Regions from separate parts of the Thalassospira sp. NFXS8 genome, predicted to be linked through region 1. Evidence: predicted binding sites of a transcription regulator. Region 1 holds the regulator's gene; the other holds the start of a gene.
The links. Region 1 encodes PhoB, which activates phosphate uptake and scavenging genes when phosphate is short. Its sites were predicted from a motif close to TNTCATAAAACTGTCA; they were not measured.
Positions count from the first base shown of each region.

Region 1 (4,036 bases):
GGTTGGTGATCGGCCCTTTCGGATTGGGGCTTATTCCCAGCAACAGGGATATTTCCACCGTTGCCGAACTGGGCGTGGTGTTCTTGCTGTTCATGATCGGGCTGGAGCTGTCGCGCGAACGGTTGCGCGTGATTGGCGGCAAATTTGCCGCCCTTGGCGTATTGCAAATTCTGGTGACGCTGGGCGTCGGCTTTATCGCCCTGGTGGCCATTGATTTACCCCTGCCCGCGGCGTTGGTCATTGCTGGCGCGCTGGCCCTGTCATCAACGGCAATCATTCTTAAGCAATTATCCGATGAACGTCAGTTACATACCCGTTTTGGCCGGGCTGCATTGGCGGTTTTGCTGTTGCAAGACGTGTCGGTCGGACCGTTTTTGATCATGGTGCAGGCGGCGGGCAACACCACCAGTACCACCAGCCCGTGGGTCAGTATTCTGGCCGGGTTTGGTGCGGTTGCCCTTTTATTGCTGGCGGGGCGGTATTTATTACGTCCGATGTTTCGCGCCATTGCCGCCCTGCACAACCCCGAACTGTTTGCCATTGGCACCCTGTTTGCGGTGCTGGCTGCCAGCACCCTGACCGAAATGGCAGGTCTTTCCATGGCGCTGGGCGCGTTTATTGCCGGCGTCATGTTGGCCGAAACCGAATTTCGCCACCAGATCGAAGCCGACATTGCCCCGTTTCGCGGGGTGTTTCTATCGCTGTTTTTCATGTCAGTTGGCATGTCGGTCGATATCGGGGTGGTTTACAATCACGCGATCACGGTGATTTTGGGCGTGGCGGCCCTGCTGTTGATCAAGGCCGCAATCCTGTTTGTACTGTCGCTGGCAACACGGTTTGACCGTGCCGTTTCGATCCGCATTGCAATGGGGCTTGCGGGCGGCGGCGAATTTGCCTTTGTCATGTTTACACTGGCCGCCCAAAACGGTGCCATCACACCCGATCTTGCCGCCATTCTTGTGCCGATTGTTGCCATTTCCATGGCCGTAACACCCAGCCTGATCAGCCTGGGCAAAAAGCTGGAAGATATCCTGCACCCGCGCGAAACCGACCAGCTTGGTGAAATTGAAAGCCACACCGAAGGGGTTGAACATCATGTGCTGATTATTGGCTGTGGCCGCGTTGGCCGCGTTTTGGCGCGTTTGTTAAAAACCCGGAATATTCCCTTTATCGTGCTGGAATCCGACGCCCAGCAAGTTGCACGGGGCCGTGCCGAAGGATTACCGGTTTATTTTGCCGATGGCTCGCGTCCGGAAAGTTTTCGGGCGGCCCATACCGATCAAGCCCATGTGGCCGCCGTTGCCATGGGCACCCCGCATGAAACCGAAAAAACCGTGGCCTTGCTGCGCCAGCATTACCCGCATTTAAAAATTTTCGCCCGCGCCCAGGACATTTCCCATATCGGCGCATTGGCCCGCAGCGGTGCCAATGCCGCCATCCCCGAAGTGTTGGAAACCGGCCTGCGCCTGTCAGACCATGTATTATCAGCCTGCGATGTCCCCCAGGATGAAATTGATACCGAAATTGCCAAATTCCGCCGTGCCGACATGCTGCTGATGAACGAACTGGCACCACGCGCGCCATCACATTCACCCGGCAGCGCCACAAAACCGATCAGTGCGCCATCTACGGCACCCGCAACGGCGACGGCCAAAACCACCGCTTCCGCCCCCCTGTCCGGCGAAAAGCCATAACGAAGGGCGACAATATTTCAATATTGTATAAAACAAGGCCCTGTCATGTGACAGGGCCTTGTAATTTCAGTGTAAATTGCGAAATTCTGTCACAATTTACTTAAATAAAAATGCCGGTTACGCAGCGGCATCATCGTCAAGGGCATAGCCCGCCGCACGAACAGTCCGAATAACGTCCTTGGTGCCTTTAACATCGTTCAATGCTTTGCGCAGACGGCGAATATGCACATCTACCGTGCGGGTTTCGACATAGATATTCGGCCCCCAAACGGCGTTAAGTAACTGTTCGCGCGAGAAAACCCGCCCCGGATGTTCCAGAAAATACCGCAACAGGCGAAATTCTGTCGGCCCCAGATGGATCGGTTTGCCACTGCGGTTAACCCGGTGCGCGGCCAAATCCATTTCGATATCAGAATAGATCAACTGCCCCTGTGGTTGCGCCGGACCCGACCGACGCAAAAGCGCACGGATACGGGCCAGCAATTCGCCAATGGCAAAGGGCTTGGTCACGTAGTCATCGGCACCGGTATCAAGGCCACGAATACGGTCGCCTTCTTCGCCGCGTGCGGTCACCATAATCACCGGCAAATCCCGGCTTTCCGGTTTCCGGCGGATCTGGCGGCACACCTCGATCCCCGACATGACCGGCAACATCCAGTCGAGCAAAACCAGATCAACATGGGTTTCAGCCATGATTTTCAAGGCTTCGTCGCCATCACCGGCTTCGACAACATTCATGCCTTCGCGTTCAAGGTTATAGCGCAACATCGTAACGATGGCGGCTTCATCCTCGACAATAAGAACCGTAGGATCCATCCTGTTATTCCCCTGCCTCGTTGGGTTCAATCACAGCAAAATTGGCAGCGTCATTTTTCGGACGGCCATCAACGGGCAAATCTTCACCCTTGATCCGGTAATAGATCGTTTCAGCGATGTTGGTGGCATGATCGCCAATACGTTCAATGTTTTTGGCAATGAACAAAAGATGGGTCGATGCGGTAATGTTGCGCGGATCTTCCATCATATAGGTCAGCAATTCGCGGAACAGCGAATTGTACATATCGTCCACTTCCTGGTCCCGCGCCCAAACGCGCTGGGCCTTTTCGGCATCGTTTTCGATATAGGCGTCCAGAACGTCCTTGATGATTTCCTGGGCCAGGCGCGCCATGTTGGGAATAACCTGAACCGGGCGGATCGGCGCCATCTGGTTAAGAACCTGTGCGCGTTTGGCAATGTTCTTGGCCAGATCGCCAATGCGTTCGAGATCGTTCGACAGTTTCAATGCCGTAACGACCTGTCGCAAATCATCGGCCATCGGCTGACGCAGGGCCAGAACACGTACAGCAAAATCCTGCACTTCCTGTTCTAGCTTATCAATCCGCAGGTCCGAAACAATGACCTGTTCGGCCAGTTCGGAATCGCGTTTTGAAATGGCGCGAATGGCCGAAATCAGCTGGCTTTCGGCCAAACCGCCCATTTGCGAAATGATATTGTTCAACCGTGTCAGTTCATCGTCAAATGAACTGACGATATGGCTTTCTTCTTTTCTCATCGTATTACCTCCTGCCCGGCTTAGCCGAAGCGCCCAGTGATATAGCCTTTGGTGCGTTCGTCTCGCGGGTTGGTAAAAATTTGGTCCGTTTCGCCGACTTCCACCAGTTTACCCAGGTGGAAAAAAGCCGTGCGCTGCGACACACGCGCGGCCTGCTGCATGGAGTGAGTGACGATGACAATTGTGTAGTTCGAACGCAGCTCGTCGATCAGTTCCTCGACCTTGGCGGTCGCGATCGGATCAAGCGCGGAACAGGGTTCATCCATCAAAATAACTTCGGGGCTGACCGCAACGGCACGGGCAATGCACAGGCGTTGCTGCTGCCCCCCGGAAAGACCGGTGGCAGGCGATGCCAAACGGTCTTTGACTTCTTTAAGCAGGCCAGCCTTTTCCAGCGAAGTCATGACGATTTCGTCAAGTTCATCGCGGGAATTGACCAGACCATGAATACGCGGGCCATAGGCCACGTTATCGAAAATCGATTTTGGAAACGGGTTCGGTTTTTGAAACACCATGCCGATGCGGGCACGCAACTGCACCACATCAATAACCTTGTCGTAGATATCGCGGTCATCAAGAGTAACCTTGCCGTTGATGGACACGCCATCAATGGTGTCGTTCATGCGGTTCAGGCACCGCAAAAACGTCGATTTACCACAGCCCGACGGGCCGATCAGCGCGGTGACTTCGCGTTCAACAACATCAAGGTCAACATTATAAAGTGCCTGCGCGTCGCCATAAAACAGGTTCAGGTCGCGGGCCGCCATTTTCGAATTACCCCGCGTTTGCG
Region 1 covers NZ_JAGEMF010000002.1:774,928-778,963, reverse strand. Annotated here, with positions in the region: gene J4E05_RS12700 (cation:proton antiporter domain-containing protein) at 1-1,694, shown strand, start outside; gene phoB (phosphate regulon transcriptional regulator PhoB) at 1,812-2,510, opposite strand; gene phoU (phosphate signaling complex protein PhoU) at 2,515-3,246, opposite strand; gene pstB (phosphate ABC transporter ATP-binding protein PstB) at 3,267-4,036, opposite strand, start outside.

Region 2 (4,036 bases), 190 kb from region 1:
GGGCGTCGCGGGCAATGTATATATGTCGTGCCCGGCAAAATGTGGAATGGGCGACGGCATGGTCAATACCTGGCGGCACCCATACCGCGCGCTGCGGGGGGACAACCCAGATACCGGCATTGGTGGTCACGGTCATTGTGCCTTCGCTGGCATAGATCAACTGGTACCAGTCATGGTGATGCGAGCCAACACAATGCCCGGCAGCAACATCATTGATCCGAATATAGATCGGGCGCGGTAAAATATCCGGGCGCGGTCGGGGCGGGGGTGATTTTTCGGGTCTTAGCACGGGGAAATGTCCTGTTTGCCGTATTCAATGGCAGATTACCGTGAGACAGACGAAAATGACAGGTTTAGTTTGGAGTAAATCCAGACAACCGGGGCAAACGCCCCCGACCCGTACCCGCCGGGCCTTTGTACCATCAGGAAATTATTGCATATGCCAACGCCTTATCCAACCCCACGGACGCCGGAGATACCCGACGCCCACAACCCGACCGAACCCGATGCCCATGCCCCGGGTAATCTGGCGGCATCGGCCCCCGAAAAAACGGCCTTTATGCCGTTAACAGCCAATGGCAAAACTGGCTGGCGGGGTAACCCGGAGATCCTGTTGATTTTAATGGCAACGGCAATGCCATTATCTTTTTCAACATGGATGGCGCTTTTAAATAATTTTTCGGTCGAAATGGCCAATTTCACCGGTCGTGAAATTGGCATTTTACAGTCTTTGCGCGAAATTCCGGGGTTTTTGGCCTTTAGCGCCATTTTTGCCCTGTTGATTTTTCGCGAGCAAACCTTTGCCCTGATTTCGCTTATGGTGCTGGGCATTGGTGTGGCGATTAGCGGGTATTTTCCCACCATTGTCGGGCTTTATTGCACCACTGTTTTAATGTCGATCGGGTTTCATTATTTTGAAACCATGCAACAGGCGCTGTCATTGCAGTGGGTTGCTAAAAATCGAACGGCCATGGTGATGGGGCGACAATTATCGGCCAAATCAATTGCCTCGTTGCTGATGTTTGGCGGCGTCTGGGTGATGATGGAAGTTTTTGATATGCCCTATCGCGGGGTATATGTGGTCGGTGGTGCGCTGACGATTGTTGTTGCACTTGTGGCCTGGATGGTGTTTCCCAAATTTACCGATGCCCACCCGCAAACCCGCAAACTGGTGCTGCGTCGTCGCTATTGGCTTTATTACGCGCTGACCTTTATGGCGGGCGCACGGCGCCAGATTTTTACCGTTTTTGCCGGATTTTTGATGGTGGAAAAATTTGGCTACGATGTTGGCACCATCACCATTCTATATTTGCTAAACCATGCCATTAACATGGTGCTGGCCCCGCAAATTGGCAGGCTGATTGGTAAATGGGGGGAACGCAAGGCGCTGATATTTGAATATTGCGGGCTGTTTCTGGTCTTTACCGGCTATGCCTTTGTGCAAAATTCGCATCTGGCTGCCGGGTTGTATGTGGTTGACCATTTGTTTTTTGCCATGGCAATTGCGATGAAAACCTATTTCCAGAAAATTGCGGATCCGGGCGACATTTCCTCAACCGCAGGGGTGAGCTTTACCATCAATCACATTGCCGCTGTATTCTTGCCTGCTGCGTTTGGCCTGTTATGGCTGATTTCGCCCAGTGCGGTATTTTTAACCGGTGCGGCTTTGGCGCTTGGGTCGTTGATTCTGTCGTTTAACGTGCCCCATGACCCGCGACCGGGCAATGAAGTGGTTTTGGGCGGTGCCAATGATGTGGGTGCCATGGGCCAGGCGGCTCGGTAATTTTACGTAAGCCGTTCGCGCCGTTTGATTTTTTGGCGTAAACATTCAATTAACAAAACGCCTGTTCCCACGAGCAGGCGTTTTTGTTTGCGTGTTGGCGTCTATTTTCGCAAAATCTTCAAAACCTGACCATCCGAACAAGAATATATTTGTCAGACTGACCATCATTTTCAGGGGTGCATTAAATGACTTTCTATCGTCCACTGGCGAGCGTTTTTATCGGTCTGTCGGTTAGCCTGATGGCGGGCACGGCCCTTGCCGACAGTTCGGTATCACTGCGGATACTGGAAACCACCGACATTCATTCGCATCTGGTCAATTACGACTATTACCGCGATGCCGCGTCGCAAACCGTTGGCCTGGCGAAAGATGCCACCCTGATCAAGAAGGCCCGCGACGAAGCCGACAATGCCATCCTGATTGACAATGGTGACCTTATTCAGGGCAACCCGCTGGGCGACTATATGGCCAAGCGCCACGGCCTTAAAAAAGGGGAAATTCACCCGGTTTACAAGGCAATGAACCTGATGGACTACGATGTTGGCAATATCGGGAACCACGAATTCAATTACGGGCTGGAATTTTTGGGCAATGCCATTGGCGGGGCGAATTTTCCCTATGTGAATGCCAATATTTTTATCGATGATGGCGATAACAATCCCGATAACGACAAACCCTATTTTACGCCCTATCAGTTGTTAAAACGCGATTTGGTGGATAAGGACGGCAAAAAGCACCCAATTACTATTGGTGTGATCGGTTTTGCCCCACCCCAGATTATGCAGTGGGACAAGGCCAACCTTGAAGGCCACGTTGTTACCAAAGACATTGTGGATATGGCCGAAAAATACGTGCCGGAAATGCGTGAAAAGGGGGCCGATATTGTGGTGGCGGTTGCCCATTCGGGCTTAAGCACCCAAACACGCCACGGCATGGAAGAAAACGCCACCTATTACCTGTCGAAGGTAAAGGGGATTGACGCCATTTTGTTTGGCCATGCCCATACGGTTTTTCCCTCTGAGACGTTTGCCGATATTGACGGTGTTGATTTGACCAAAGGCACCATTAACGGGGTCGCCGCCGTGATGCCCGGTTTTTGGGGCAGCCATGTTGGTGTGATCGATCTTGGCCTGTCGGTTAAGGATGATGGCACCTGGGATGTTACAGATTCCCTGTCCGAGGCCGAGCCGATTTATCATCGTGAAGGGCGCGATGTTGTGCCGCTGGTAGACGCAGATCCGGAGATTTTAAAAGCGGTAAAAACCGAACACGAAGCCACCATCGAATATATGCGCGAAGGGGTGGGGACGACGGAATCATCGATTAACAGTTTCTTTGCCCTGGTGGCCGATGACCCGTCGATCCAGATCGTGACCAATGCGCAAACCTGGTATTTGAAAAAGATTTTGGCCGGAACCGAATATGACGGTTTGCCGATCCTGTCGGCAGGGGCACCGTTTAAGGCCGGTGGCCGTGGCGGGCCGGAATATTATACCGATATCCCGGCAGGCAAGATTGCCCTTAAAAACGTGGCAGATCTTTATGTCTATCCCAATACGGTACGTGCAGTGTTGCTGACCGGGGATCAGGTGCGCGAATGGCTGGAAATGTCCGCCGGGCAGTTTAACCGGATTGATCCGAACAGCAGTGCAGAACAGATGCTGATCAACGAGGATTTCCCGACCTATAATTTCGATGTGATTGACGGTGTGACCTATGAAATAGATGTGACGCAACCGGCTCGCTATAACAGGGAAGGCGAGGTTGTAAACAAGGATTCACACCGTATTGCCAACCTGAAATTTGATGGCAAGCCGATCGACGGCGCGCAGAAATTCGTTGTTGCGACCAACAATTATCGGGCCGGTGGTGGCGGACATTTCCCGGGGCTGGACGGATCAACCATTATCGTTGAGGCGCCCGATGAAAACCGCACTGTGCTGGCAAACTACATTATGGATGAAAAAACCATCGATCCCAAGGCCGATGGTAACTGGCACCTGGCCCCGGTTGGCAATGCCAGCAAGGTGACATTTGTGACCAGCCCCAAGGCGTCGAACGCGGCCAATGCTCCGTCCAATATCAGTTTTATCGGGGAAACCGACGAAGGGTTTGCCCAATATGTTCTGACATGGACGAAATAAAGCGGGTGATCGCGTTGTGTTGTTACGGATGACAAATTAAGAAAAGCAAAGCCCCGTCAGTGTCATTGCTGGCGGGGCTTTGCTGTTTGCAGATGCGGCACTTTCATAC
Region 2 covers NZ_JAGEMF010000002.1:969,144-973,179, forward strand. Annotated here, with positions in the region: gene J4E05_RS13575 (AraC family transcriptional regulator) at 1-289, opposite strand, end outside; gene J4E05_RS13580 (MFS transporter) at 440-1,783, shown strand; gene J4E05_RS13585 (bifunctional 2',3'-cyclic-nucleotide 2'-phosphodiesterase/3'-nucleotidase) at 1,969-3,927, shown strand.
Region 2: a site for PhoB is predicted at 1,889-1,904, ahead of J4E05_RS13585 (bifunctional 2',3'-cyclic-nucleotide 2'-phosphodiesterase/3'-nucleotidase). Genes of this name have one in related genera too.